Regions from separate parts of the Rhizobium sp. 62_C5_N11_2 genome, predicted to be linked through region 3. Evidence: riboswitches for the same ligand, from Rfam matches in the RefSeq annotation. Region 3 holds a riboswitch; each other region holds the start of a gene.
What was found. A riboswitch is a leader RNA that binds a small molecule or an ion and turns the genes downstream of it on or off. The one in region 3 is predicted to bind FMN.
Positions count from the first base shown of each region.

Region 1 (4,167 bases), 400 kb from region 3:
TTGCAGTCAACGCGGCGGGCATCGCTAACGCGAACGCGGCGGAAGAGATGGAGGAGGACCAATATCAGACGTTGATGGATATCAACCTGAAAGGCGTCTTTCTTTCCTGCCAGGCCGAGGCTCGCGCCATGCTGAAGAATGGACGCGGCTCCATCGTCAACATCGCTTCCATGTCGGGTGTGATCGTAAACCGAGGGCTGAGCCAAGCGCACTATAACGCCTCCAAGGCGGGCGTGATCCATATGTCGAAGTCTATGGCGATGGAATGGGTCGACCGCGGCATTCGCGTCAACACCATCTCCCCCGGATACACGGCAACGCCCATGAACACCCGTCCGGAGATGGTTCATCAGACCAAGCTCTTCGAAGAGCAAACGCCAATGCAGCGAATGGCAGCGGTGGACGAGATGGTAGGCCCGGCAGTGTTCTTGCTGTCGAATGCGGCAAGCTTCGTGACCGGCGTCGATCTTCTCGTCGACGGCGGTTTCTGCTGCTGGTGATGGCGAGGCGAAAGCTCATTGCCGGCAACTGGATAATGAACGGTCTCGCTTCCTCCCTAGCTGAGATCGAGGCGCTGAAGGGAATAACGGGCAAGACGGCGTGCGATATCGTCGTCTGCCCGCCCTTCACGCCGATCGAACGGGCTGTCGAACGGACGGCGCCCAAGACTGCCTGAATTCGCCGAGCTCCAATAATCATCGCAGGGCAGGTCACGCCCAGATTTGCTGTTTACCGGGAAGGAAAGAGCATGAAACGCTTCGAAGATAAGACGGTCGTGATCACGGGAGGCAGCCGCGGCATCGGCGCTGCCATCGCCAGACGCTTTGCGCGCGAAGGCGCCAATCTCGTCGTTTCGGCCAACGAGGAGCTGGTCCACGGCGTTGCCGAACAGATCCGGGCCGAAGGCGGCAAGGCGATCTCCTTCATCGGCGACGTTACCGACAAGGCAAGCGTCAAGGCCCTCTACGATGCCGCCGAGAAGGAATTCGGCTCGGTCGACGTCTCGATCCAGAATGCCGGCGTCATTACCATCGCCCGGGTCGAGGACCTGACCGAAAACGAGTGGGACAAGGTGATGGCCGTCAACACCAAGGGCGTCTTCCTCTGCGCCCAGGAGGCGATATCAAGAATGCGCAAGCACAAGCGCGGCGGCCGCATCATCAACACCGCCTCCGGCCAGGCCCGCGACGGCTTCATCTACACGCCGCATTATGCCGCCTCGAAAATGGGCGTCGTCGGCATCACCCAGAGCCTGGCCAAAGAAGTCGCGACCGAGAAGATCACCGTCAACGCCTTCTGCCCAGGCATCATCGAGACCGACATGTGGGCCTATAACGACCAGGCCTGGGGCAAGCTGCTCGGCAACTACGCCCCCGGCGAACTGATGAAGGAATGGGTCGAGGGCATCCCGATGAAACGGGCCGGCTCCGGAGAGGATGTCGCCGGCCTGGTCACCTTCCTCGCCAGCGATGACGCCGCCTATATCACCGGCCAGACGATCAATGTCGACGGCGGCCTGATCATGTCCTGATGCATGTCGCCTAAAAGTGCGCAGTGGTTTGGGACAACGACATGCATGGAAGGACCAAACCACCAACCAAGCACTGAAGGCGAGCCGGTCGTCGCCTCCATGTGAACAGTGTGTCCATCGGCGTTAGGGCAGCTTTGCATTTTTGCCCGGTCGACTGACCTTGCCATCCGCCTGTCTTTGATCCTATCTTTGAAATGTTCTCAGGGCGGGGTGTAATTCCCCACCGGCGGTATCAGGAGTGATCCTGGAGCCCGCGAGCGCTTCCGGCACCACAGCGCCGCGCGTCTTTCAGACGCGCAAACGACGCTGTAGCACTTTGAATTGCTGGAAGGTCAGCAGATCCGGTGAGATGCCGGAGCCGACGGTATAGTCCGGATGGAAGAGGACAACACGGGCAGTCGCACTCCATCCCGGAGTCGGCTGACGTTTGTTCGCCCAAGGGCAGAAGGCTCGCTCACGGATTGAGCCGAGCAGACCATGTCAGCCCGCTGACATAACCCTTGAAAGGCCAGACAGCATGACTATCGCAACAATTGAAGATGCCATATCAGCCATTGCCAGCGGCCAGATGGTCGTCGTCGTCGACGACCAGAACCGGGAAAACGAAGGCGATATCGTGGTCGCGGCCGACGCCGTCACTCCTGAGGCAATCGCCTTCATGATGACCCACGCCCGCGGCCTCGTCTGCATTGCCATGGAAGGCGAGCGCCTCGATGCGCTCGATATTCCGCTGATGGTGCCCAACAACACGGAATCGCACAAAACCGCCTTTACGGTCTCCGTCGATTATCTCAAGGGCACGACGACGGGCATCTCGGCTGCCGACCGCGCCGCCACCGTCCGCGCCCTCGTCGACGATCGCGCAAAGCCAGATGAATTCGCCCGCCCCGGCCACATCTTTCCGCTCCGCGCCAACCCCCGCGGCGTGCTCGGCCGCCCCGGCCATACCGAAGCCGCCGTCGATCTCGCCCGCCTCGCCGGAAGGGTCCCCGCCGGCGTCATCTGCGAAGTCGCCAACGACGACGGAACCATGTCCCGTCTGCCCGAACTCACGCTCTTCGCCGAACGCCACAACCTCCCCCTCGTCACCATCGAGGACCTGGTCGCCTACCTCGACCGCCTGGCGGAAAGAGACATACGCGAAGTCGCCTGATCGATGCCTTAGTTGCGGCGGCATAGCCCGCCGCAACTAAGAACGTGCCGCAGTGATGACACTGACGGCACCTTCCCTTGCCCGCTCTATGTCCGGCTGATCGAAACCCCACCATCCGCCAGCATCGCCGTGCCGGTCACGAAGCTCGACATGTCGGAGGCGAGGAAAAGCGCCGCATTGGCGATCTCTTCGGGTTGCGCCATGCGTTTCAGCGCATGCAATCCCTCCACGAAAGCGAGCACCTCCGGCGTGGCATCGGGCGCGTTGGTGATGCTGGCGGGCGTGTCGGTGCCTCCGGGAAGCAGTGCGTTGACACGGATCTTCTGCGTTCCGAATTCGGCGGCGAGCACCTGCACGAAGCCGATCAGCCCCGCCTTGCTCGCCGCATAGGCGGCCATGCCAGGCATGCCGACGGTGTGGCCGACGAAAGTCGAGGTGAAGATCAGCGATCCGCCGCCTTTTCCCATCGCCGCCGACTGGTGCTTGGCGCCGAGGAAGGCGGCGGTGAGATTGGTCTCGATCGTCTCGCGCCAGCCCTCCAGCGACAGCCCGGCGACCGGCCCCATCTCACCGAGGATGCCGGCATTATTGAAGGCGATGTCGAGCCGGCCGAAACGCGAAACTGCCGTCTCGACGAGCCTTGCCTGCAGCGCCTCGTCCTTGACATCGCCTAATATGGCGACGGCCTGACCACCCTCCGCCTCGATTTCCGCGATGACGGCATCGAGCGCATCCTGCCGCCGGCCGGTGACTACGAGCTTGGCGCCTTGCCGTGCAAAGAGTTTCGCCGCTGCGCGGCCGATGCCGGAACTTGCGCCGGTAATGATTGCGATCTTGTCGTTGAGAAGTGTCATATCGGTCTCTCCTGGGTTGTTACGAGACCTGAGATGCTCAAACATCAGGCGATGCAGCCACCCGTTTCCCGCGCAGGACGAGAAAAACGCCTATGGCCGAACCGGCAACGCGACGGACGTCCTCATCGACGCCTTGATCGCGGCGTCGGAAATATCGGAATTCACGTTATAAAACAGGCATTTGTCGGACTTCCGCCCACACGCCTGCATTGACATCAGTGCCATTGTGCACCGCATCATCGATTTATGCCTGGTGTGACATTCATCCGATTCCCTTCATGCATCTTCGCGACTAAAAGGGGCGCACAGGTAACGGGAATCTCTTCATGCCGCGGTCACGCAATACTCAGGGCGCCATCTATATGAGCATGGCGATGGCCGGCTTTTCCGCAAGCGACGCCCTATCCAAATCGGTGATCGCCCATATGAACGCCGGCGAGATCATGTTCCTGCGCGGCCTCTTCACCAGCCTGCTGGTCTATCTGATCGCCTGGAAAATGGGCGCGCTGCGCTCCTGGCGGGTCATGCTGCAGCCGATGATTATCTTCAGGATCATCTGTGAGACGCTCTCCGCCGTCACCTATATCACCGCGCTCGGCTTGATGCCGATCGCCAATGCCTCGGCGATC
Region 1 is NZ_JBPWPW010000001.1:2,282,664-2,286,830, forward strand. Features, by position in the region: gene AB8B31_RS11485 (SDR family oxidoreductase) at 1-500, shown strand, start outside; gene AB8B31_RS11490 (hypothetical protein) at 536-676, shown strand; gene AB8B31_RS11495 (glucose 1-dehydrogenase) at 749-1,531, shown strand; FMN riboswitch at 1,724-1,922, shown strand; gene ribB (3,4-dihydroxy-2-butanone-4-phosphate synthase) at 2,049-2,684, shown strand; gene AB8B31_RS11505 (SDR family oxidoreductase) at 2,771-3,538, opposite strand; gene AB8B31_RS11510 (DMT family transporter) at 3,865-4,167, shown strand, end outside.
Region 1: it holds a riboswitch for FMN, as region 3 does, so the genes downstream of both, ribB (3,4-dihydroxy-2-butanone-4-phosphate synthase) here and AB8B31_RS13570 (6,7-dimethyl-8-ribityllumazine synthase) in region 3, are expected to answer to the same signal.

Region 2 (4,167 bases), 1.3 Mb from region 3:
TTTCCGGATAGTGGCCGATATGGGCGACGGCGCGTTCGAAGGATGCGCCCGATTCGTAGAGAAGCTTACCCGTCTTGTCGAAGATGGTGAAGCCGCGCGAGCCGCCCTGGTAGTCGCCTTCATTGGCGACGACGAGGCGGTTGTCGTCCAGCCACTTCACGGCGTCGGGTTCGCGCAGCACGCCTTTGGCTTCGCCCGAGAATTTCAGGGCGCCGTCACGCTTGGTGTCGATACCGGTGAGATCGACGCTGCCGGCGGAGAAATGCGTCTTCACTTCAGCCGTGTTGGCGTCGATGATGACGATCTCATTGTTTTCCTGCAGCGTCAGAGCAATCTCGTTCAGGCTGTTGAAGGCGACGAATTCCGGCTCCGGATCCTCCGGGGCGACGCCGGCAAGCCCGGTCAGCGCCACGTGCTTGATCGTGCCGCAATCGACGGTGCCGTTCCTGACCTGGAAGACGACGAGGTCGCCAGCCGGCATCTGCGGAATCTTGCCGTCATTGACGTCTTCGTCGCGCTCGTTTTCGATCGCGATGGTGCCGAGTGTCTTATCCTTGTTGAGGGCGATCGAATCCGGCTGGCCGCCGAGATCGCAGCTGTTTTCGATCTTCTTGGTCGCCACGTCGACGATGGCGAGACGACCCGAGGGCTTCGCCTTGTTTTCGGAAGTGTTGACGGCAACGAGCGCCTTGCCGGCGCTCGAGGTGACCGATGTCGGCTCGCCGTCCATCATCACCGCGCCGCCGGCCTTCGGAGCCTTGGCATCGGTAATGTCGATGAAGCCGATCGCGCCGAGCGGGCTGTCGCTATAGATCAGCGTGTTGTCGTCGTCGGTCGCGGTGATGATTTCGGCGGAGCTCACCGAAAGCTTGTCCTTGTCAGCCGGCAGGTTCTGCGCAACCGGGAAGGAAGCGATGCGATTGAAAACCGGTTCGGCCGCGGCCGGAAAGGCAACGGATGCGAGAAGCACGGCAGCGAGCGCTGCCTTGCGCGATGAAATTGTCATGAAATCCCCCATGTGTCGAACATTCGAAACAGGAGTTTTCTGCGCGAGCGGCATGACAGAGGCATGACAGCGGCGACATTTTGCGCCAGACCACGTCAGGCTGGTTTGCGCTCCTGGCGCATCTCGTTTCGCATGATGAAGAGCGAGGCAGACAGGATGAGAGCCGCTCCCAGCCAAAGGTAACCCGCCGGCGCATAGCCAAAGAACAGCCAACCGGCCAGCACGTTCAACGGCAGCTTCAGATCGTCGAACGGCTGGACGTAGGCGGCATCGGCTGCGGCATAGGCAAGCGTCAGGAAATACTGCGCTGCGGCGGTCAGCAGCCCCGCCAGCAGGAACAGGGCAAGTGTTGCACCCGTCGGCACTGCAAAACCTGCCGCAAGCGCCAGCCCGCCGTTTATCGGGGTCAGCAGAACGAGCAGCCAGACGGTGATCGTCTCCGGTCGTTCAATGCCCGTTAGGCTTTTGGTGATCAACGACGAGGCGCCCCACAGCAGCGCCGAGAGCACAGGCAGGAGTGCTGCCCAGCCAAAGCCGTCCGACCATGGCTGCAGGATGATCATCGCTCCGGTGAAACCCGCCGCCGTCGCGGCCCAGCGGGCCGGGCCGACGCGCTCACCGAGGAAAAGCCGGGCACCCAGAATGATGAAGAAGGGCGAGGTCATCACCAGTGCGATCGCCTGCCAGATCGGCACGGCGGCAAGGCCGGCGACCCAGGCCTCGACGCCGAGCGCGGCAAGCGCGACGCGCGCGAGGTGACGCCAGGGATAGTGCGTGCGCATCGCCGCGAGGCCGAGCCTCTTAAGGAACGGCAACGAAAACAGGAAGGCGAAGCCATATTGCCAGAAGGCTGCCGACGCCGAGGGAAAGGCAAGCTTCATCGTCAGCCATTGGGTGACGACGTTGAGAAGCGAAAAAGCAATGCCGGCAAGCACCATCCAGAGTGCACCGACAACGGCGCGGGACGGCGAGACTGCAAGGGAAGTCTGATTCATGTCTTTCATCCAAAACAGGGACCAACATAAATCAGGACGCATGAGCCACGACCAAGCGACACAGGACAGACCCCTGCCCTTCGCACGACCGACACTCATTCTCTTCCATCCGGACTTTAACCGTCGGCTCCGGAATCGCACCGGATCTGCTGACCCTTCCCCCGCTTGGACACGAGGGAAGGCGCTCGCGGGCTCGAGCCGAAACTCTTACCGCCGGTGGGGAGTTTCACCCCGCCCTGAGAACAGAAATGTCGTAGATCAAAGCCCGCGCGGCGGCAAGAGTGCTCCTAAAGCAAAAGGGGTCCGGCAAAGCCGAACCCCTCTCAAATCCTGGACAACCGGTCTCGTTTCCGGCTGACGGATAATATCAGATCAGCCGTTGACGGCGTCCTTCAGGCCCTTGCCGGGCGTGAATTTGGGCACGTTGCGAGCCGGAATGTCGACTTCAGCGCCCGTCGACGGATTACGGCCCTTCGTTGCGGCACGATGAGAAACGGTGAAGCTGCCGAAACCCGCGAGGCGGATGTCGCCCTTGTTCTTGAGTTCAGCCTGGACAACGTCGAAAACCGCGTCAACAGCGGAAGCCGCGTCAGACTTCGTCAGTCCTGCCTTTTCGGCTACTGCGGACACGAGTTCATTCTTGTTCATGTTTCCACCCCTTTCTAAATGGTATGAAACGACTCAAAAGTAAGCTAGGCGCAGAATAGGTTTCATCAGGCCCGCCGAAAACCCAAAAGCCCTGCAAATCAAGGAAAAGCAAGCGTCTACATGACGTTTTCACAAAAAAGGCTGGCGTTTCCGCCAGCCTTTTTGCGTGTTTTGCCCCAATTGGGCGTAAATGTGGCAAAGGCCACTCAATGCGCTATGGTTGCGCCCGTCTCATCGAGGCCTTCGACCGTTGCGATGACGGGCGTTTCTACCGTGCCGTCCCATTCGATCGGCTCCGGTCGCCGGATCAGCGCATGCTTGATCACCTCGCCCATGCGGGATACCGGGATGATCTCCATGTTGTTCTTCACGTTGTCAGGAATCTCCGCCAGGTCCTTGGCGTTTTCCTCCGGAATCAGCACCTTCTTGATGCCGCCGCGAAGCGCTGCGAGCAGCTTTTCCTTGAGACCACCGATCGGCAGCACACGACCGCGAAGGGTGATTTCACCGGTCATGGCCACATGCCTGTCCACTGGGATGCCGGTCATGATCGAGACGATCGCGGTTGCCATGGCGACGCCGGCCGAGGGGCCATCCTTCGGCGTCGCGCCTTCCGGCACGTGCACGTGGATGTCGCTCTTGTCGAAGCGCGGCGGCTCGATGCCGAAATCGACAGCGCGCGAGCGAACATAGGAGGCCGCTGCCGAGATCGATTCCTTCATGACTTCCTTCAGATTGCCGGTGACCGTCATGCGGCCCTTGCCCGGCATCATCACGCCTTCGATGGTCAGCAGCTCACCACCGACTTCCGTCCAGGCAAGACCGGTCACGACGCCGACCTGATCCTCGCCCTCGGCTTCGCCATGGCGGAAGCGCGGGACGCCCAGGTAGTCGGAGATGTTGGCAGCCGTCACATGAACGGCCTTCGTCTTGCCCTTGATGATCTCGGTGACCGCCTTGCGGGCGAGTTTCATCAGTTCGCGTTCGAAGTTGCGGACGCCGGCTTCGCGGGTGTACTGCTGGCTGATCGCCATCAGGGCGTCGTCGCTGACCGAGAATTCTTCCGGCTGCAACGCATGTTCCTTGATGGCCTTCGGCAGCAGGTGCCGCTTGGCGATTTCGCGCTTTTCATCCTCGGTGTAGCCGGCGATACGGATGATCTCCATGCGGTCCATCAGGGGCGCTGGAATATTCAGCGTATTTGCCGTCGTGATGAACATCACATCCGACAGGTCGTATTCGACTTCCAGATAGTGGTCCATGAAGGTCATGTTCTGCGCCGGATCGAGCACTTCCAGCAGGGCCGAGGACGGATCGCCGCGATAATCCTGGCCGAGCTTGTCGATCTCGTCGAGCAGGAAGAGCGGGTTGGACTTCTTCGCCTTCTTCATCGACTGGATGACCTTGCCGGGCATCGAGCCGATATAGGTGCGGCGGTGACCGCGGATTTCGGCTTCGTCACGAACGCCGCCAAGCGCCATGCGGACATACTCACGGCCGGTCGCCTTGGCGATCGAC
Region 2 is NZ_JBPWPW010000001.1:1,417,076-1,421,242, reverse strand. Features, by position in the region: gene AB8B31_RS07190 (esterase-like activity of phytase family protein) at 1-1,018, opposite strand, end outside; gene ribN (riboflavin transporter RibN) at 1,102-2,010, opposite strand; FMN riboswitch at 2,095-2,249, opposite strand; gene hupB (DNA-binding protein HupB) at 2,374-2,649, opposite strand; gene lon (endopeptidase La) at 2,856-4,167, opposite strand, start outside.
Region 2: it holds a riboswitch for FMN, as region 3 does, so the genes downstream of both, ribN (riboflavin transporter RibN) here and AB8B31_RS13570 (6,7-dimethyl-8-ribityllumazine synthase) in region 3, are expected to answer to the same signal.

Region 3 (4,167 bases):
CAATCAGCCAGGCAAGGGGGGACGGCAGATCCATGGCTTAACATCGCACGCTCACCGGGGCGGCCGCAAGGACATCCCCGGAGTGACCGCTTGCGGTCATCCCCGGGTTCGAAAAAGGACGTCCGCTCCCTGTCGAAAGCCATTCGCCACGGTGGAAAACAAAAAATAAACACTTTAAACTTGCGCGACTTTGATTCCATTATAGGGCCGTTCGTCATCGTGTGATTGAGGGGTACGATGGGCACGATATTCTGGCCGAAAGATCCGCTGGATGGGAATGACATGACGCTGCTGACGTCGATCCTTCGGCGATGGTGCGAAAGGTATCAGGTCGAGCTGACGGCGGAGGAGAGCAGCCGCAAGGCGAAAGAACTCGTCGAATGGTTCGAATTCGGCGTCAAGGATCCCATCGAGCTCGAGGAATTGATCGACGACAAGCACTGGCTCGTCGGCAGGATCTGACCCTCTCGGGCAAATCGGGAGAACGCTGGCTGTCAGCGTCGGCGAAGCTGTTTCATTAGAAAAGGCCGGGCGAAAATCGCTCCGGCCTTCATCCATTACATCTAAGCGAGACCTTTAGTCGTCATCCCGCCAACGCCGGTCGCGATCCCAGCGCCTCTCATGGCGCCAGCGCGGGCCATCATCCCAATCCCGGTGACGCCGCTCCCAGCCCCAGCGGGGCGGACCACCGTAGAAAGCTACCGGCGGCGGGCGTCTCCAGTTTCGCCGGCATTCGCCCCAGCGCGTCAGATGCCAGCCGCGACCGCAGGCGTAGTCGACCTTTGTGACATTGCTCTGGACATTGATTGTCCCCATCGGCGTCGCCTCAGCTGTGCCGATCGAGAGGCCGCCAACGAGCAAGGCGGCCGCGATAGAAAGCGCTTTCATCGAGAACTCCATTTTCAATCCAGCCGTCCCCACTTTATGGCCGCTAAATTGAACTGGAGATGAACTGCGCGTTCATGTTTGGCGCTGGAGCATGATGCCGAAAAGTGTGAGCGGTTTTCGGACGACCTTATGCTCTAACTCTTTAATTTAGAACAGGATTCAGACTTTGGGCCGATCCAGCCTAAAATCATCCTGTTCTGGCAGCGCGCGATGTCGAAGGTGGAAACGCTGGGCTACGTCCTGCCGTAAAATGGGTCGGGACCTGGACTACGCCCGGCGGCGACTTCGGTCAGCCGCCCGAGGTAATGCGCCCAGCCTTCCGCATGGCCGGCGCATTGATCGGCGCTGGGCAGGCCGCTATGGGTGAGCCGCAACAGCGTTCCGCCCCCCTGCTCGATCAGATCGATCTCGACCAGGCTCGACCCCGGCGGCACCACCTCGCTGCCGTCCCAGCCGAAGCTGTAGGCAAGGCGATGAACCGGCACCACTTCACGAAACGAGCCGCGCGCAAAGCGGGCGCCGGTGACGTTGACGAGATAGAGTCCGCCGGGCTGCGGCTCGACCTGCGCTTCCGTTCCCATCCAGCGCAGGATCTTCTCCGGATCGGTCATCAGCGCAAACACCGCGGCCGGCGGCGCCGCGATATGCGCCTCGCGGTGAACGACGAAAAATTCTGGCATCACTCTCTCCCATGGTTGTCACGGCCCCGCCCAGGCGGAGACAGCGCGTCCTGTCTTGTCGTGGTATTTCTGACCTAGATGTCCTCACAGAGAGCATGTAGGCGCATGCCCCTCCTCCGCAAGAGGGATTGCCGGTCGCCATCGACGAACGAGCGAAATCGCCGCTTGGGGAGCTCTGATCCAGCTCCGGCCGCGAAAGCATTTCGACCTATTGCCAGCCCGCCGCCTTCCCCCTATTGTTCGTGCCGTTCTCAGGGCGGGGTGAAAGTCCCTACCGGCGGTATGCAATTTTGATTGCGAGCCCGCGAGCGCCTTCTCAGGAAGGGTCAGCAGATCAGGTGAGATGCCTGAGCCGACGGTCATAGTCCGGATGAAAGAGAACGTGCGTTCCTGCCGCCCTTGCGGCTGTCGGGGACGTTCGTGATCGCCTTGGGTGATGTGTCTGTTCGCCAAAGGAGATTACCGTGACACCCACCCGCTACGCCTTCGTCAAAGCCAGCTGGCACGCCGACATCGTCGACCGCGCCCTTGATGGCTTCTACCAGCTCGTTCCGCCCGAGCAGGTCGACGTGTTCGATGTTCCCGGCGCATTCGAGATGCCGCTGCTTTCCCGCGATCTTGCGGCAACCGGGCGTTACGGCGCCGTCATTGCCGCCGCCTTCGTCGTCGACGGCGGAATCTACCGCCACGAATTTGTCGCCCAGGCCGTCGTCGATGGGCTGATGCGCGCCGGCATGGATACGGGCGTGCCGGTGCTGTCGGTGTCGTTGACGCCGCACCAGTATCAGGAAACCGAGCATCACAAGCAGATCTACCGCGCGCACTTCGTCGAGAAAGGCCGTGAAGCGGCAAAGGCAGCTCTGACGATCGGCAAAACCCGCGCCGCTCTTGCCGCGTAGTCAGCGGTTCGACGAACAGAAGACGGCGGGAACAGTCCCGCCGCTTCGATACAACTCCGCTACACGGCCAAACCAGACAGAATAATTGATTCGACGGCCTCACCGCACTGTGGTCCACTGGCCACTGACATGTATCGCCATTCTTAACGCATCCAAAACCCCAAGGAGCTGAAGATGAGCAATGCAATGCGCAGTGAAACCCCCATTGAGACCCCGAGAACACAGCCCGTCGACACCAAGCTCGAGGTGGTCGTCATCCCCGTTTCCGACGTCGATCGCGCCAAACGCTTTTACGACGGCCTGGGCTGGCGGCTCGACGCCGACTTCGCCAATGATGCCGATTTCCGTGTAATCCAGTTTACCCCGCCCGGCTCCGGCTGCGCGATCATCTTCGGCAAGAACGTCACCGCCGCGGCCCCCGGTTCCGCCCAGGGGCTCTACCTGATCGTCTCCGACATCGAGGCCGCTCGCCGCGATCTCATCGCCCGCGGCATCGAGGTCAGCGAAGTGTTCCATGACGCTGCCGGCGTCTATGCCGGCAAGGACGAACCCTATCTGTTCGGCCGCCTGCGGATCGCCGGCCGCGATCCCGATCATCGCAGCTATCGCTCCTTCGCCTCATTCAAGGATCCCGACGGCAACGGCTGGCTGTTCCAGGAAGTCACCACGCGGCTGCCGGGGCGCATCGACGCCGACGAGACGAAATTCACGACGTCGACCGAGCTTGCGTCAGCACTCCGCCGTGCGGCAACTGCCCATGGTGAACACGAGAAGCGAAACGGCGGCAAGCACGACGAAGGCTGGCCGGACTGGTACGCCGAATACATGGTCAGCGAACAGGCCGGCAAGCAGCTTCCCTTGTAGGCAAAGGCGGCAACATCCTCTGAGAAGCAAGGGCATTTCGGTATGGCGCGCGCCATACCGAAATGTTTTATCGTGTCTATGCCTCGTCAGGTCGAGGATCGCGATCCGCCAGAAGCTGTCATTGAGATGCGGAAGAGATCTGCGACGTTATCCAATCGGAAAATGCGAGCATGGCTGCCGTTGGCGGCCTTGATTGAAGTCGAGTCAGCCAATAGCTGCCCAATGATATGGTCGTGGGAAAAGGTTGTAATATAGCCCCTGATGACAGATGCCTGGAAAACATCGACGGCGGCGCCAGAGCAATTCCCAATCCTTGCATGGCCGCCTCCATCATGGCGAGGGAAGAGTCAAAAACGATCCCTGCGTTGACCTGTGCCGCCGGCGGAACATCCGCGGCCTCGAACCAGGTACTCCACTCGTCGGCCCTATAGCTCCGCAAAAGCGTCGCTTCGGCGAGATCTGCGGGCGATCTTAAACGGTCTGCCAGTCTGGGGGTGCACAGAGGCGAAAGCGGAGCGTCGAACAGACGCAGTGCTTCTGTGCCGTGCCAGGAGCCGCTGCCGAAGCGAATGGCAAAATGCAGCCCCTCAGCGGCCATATCGACGCGATTATTGTTTGTCGAAATGCGCACGTCGATGAATGGATGCTGCTGTTGAAAATCCGGAAACCTTGGCAATAACCAGCCGACAGCAAAGGTTCCAACCACGCCCAAAAACAGCAATTCCCGAACTTGCCCGGCTTCAATCCTGTCCAGCGTGATTGCCATTTGATCGAAGGAATTGGTCAACGTTGGCAAAAGAGCTTCACCTTCCGCGGTGATTTTCAAACCCTTTGGG
Region 3 is NZ_JBPWPW010000001.1:2,686,228-2,690,394, forward strand. Features, by position in the region: gene AB8B31_RS13550 (adenylate/guanylate cyclase domain-containing protein) at 1-34, opposite strand, end outside; gene AB8B31_RS13555 (hypothetical protein) at 238-462, shown strand; gene AB8B31_RS13560 (GCG_CRPN prefix-to-repeats domain-containing protein) at 577-888, opposite strand; gene AB8B31_RS13565 (SRPBCC family protein) at 1,122-1,568, opposite strand; FMN riboswitch at 1,812-1,954, shown strand; gene AB8B31_RS13570 (6,7-dimethyl-8-ribityllumazine synthase) at 2,033-2,467, shown strand; gene AB8B31_RS13575 (VOC family protein) at 2,642-3,331, shown strand; gene AB8B31_RS13580 (LysR family transcriptional regulator) at 3,450-4,167, opposite strand, start outside.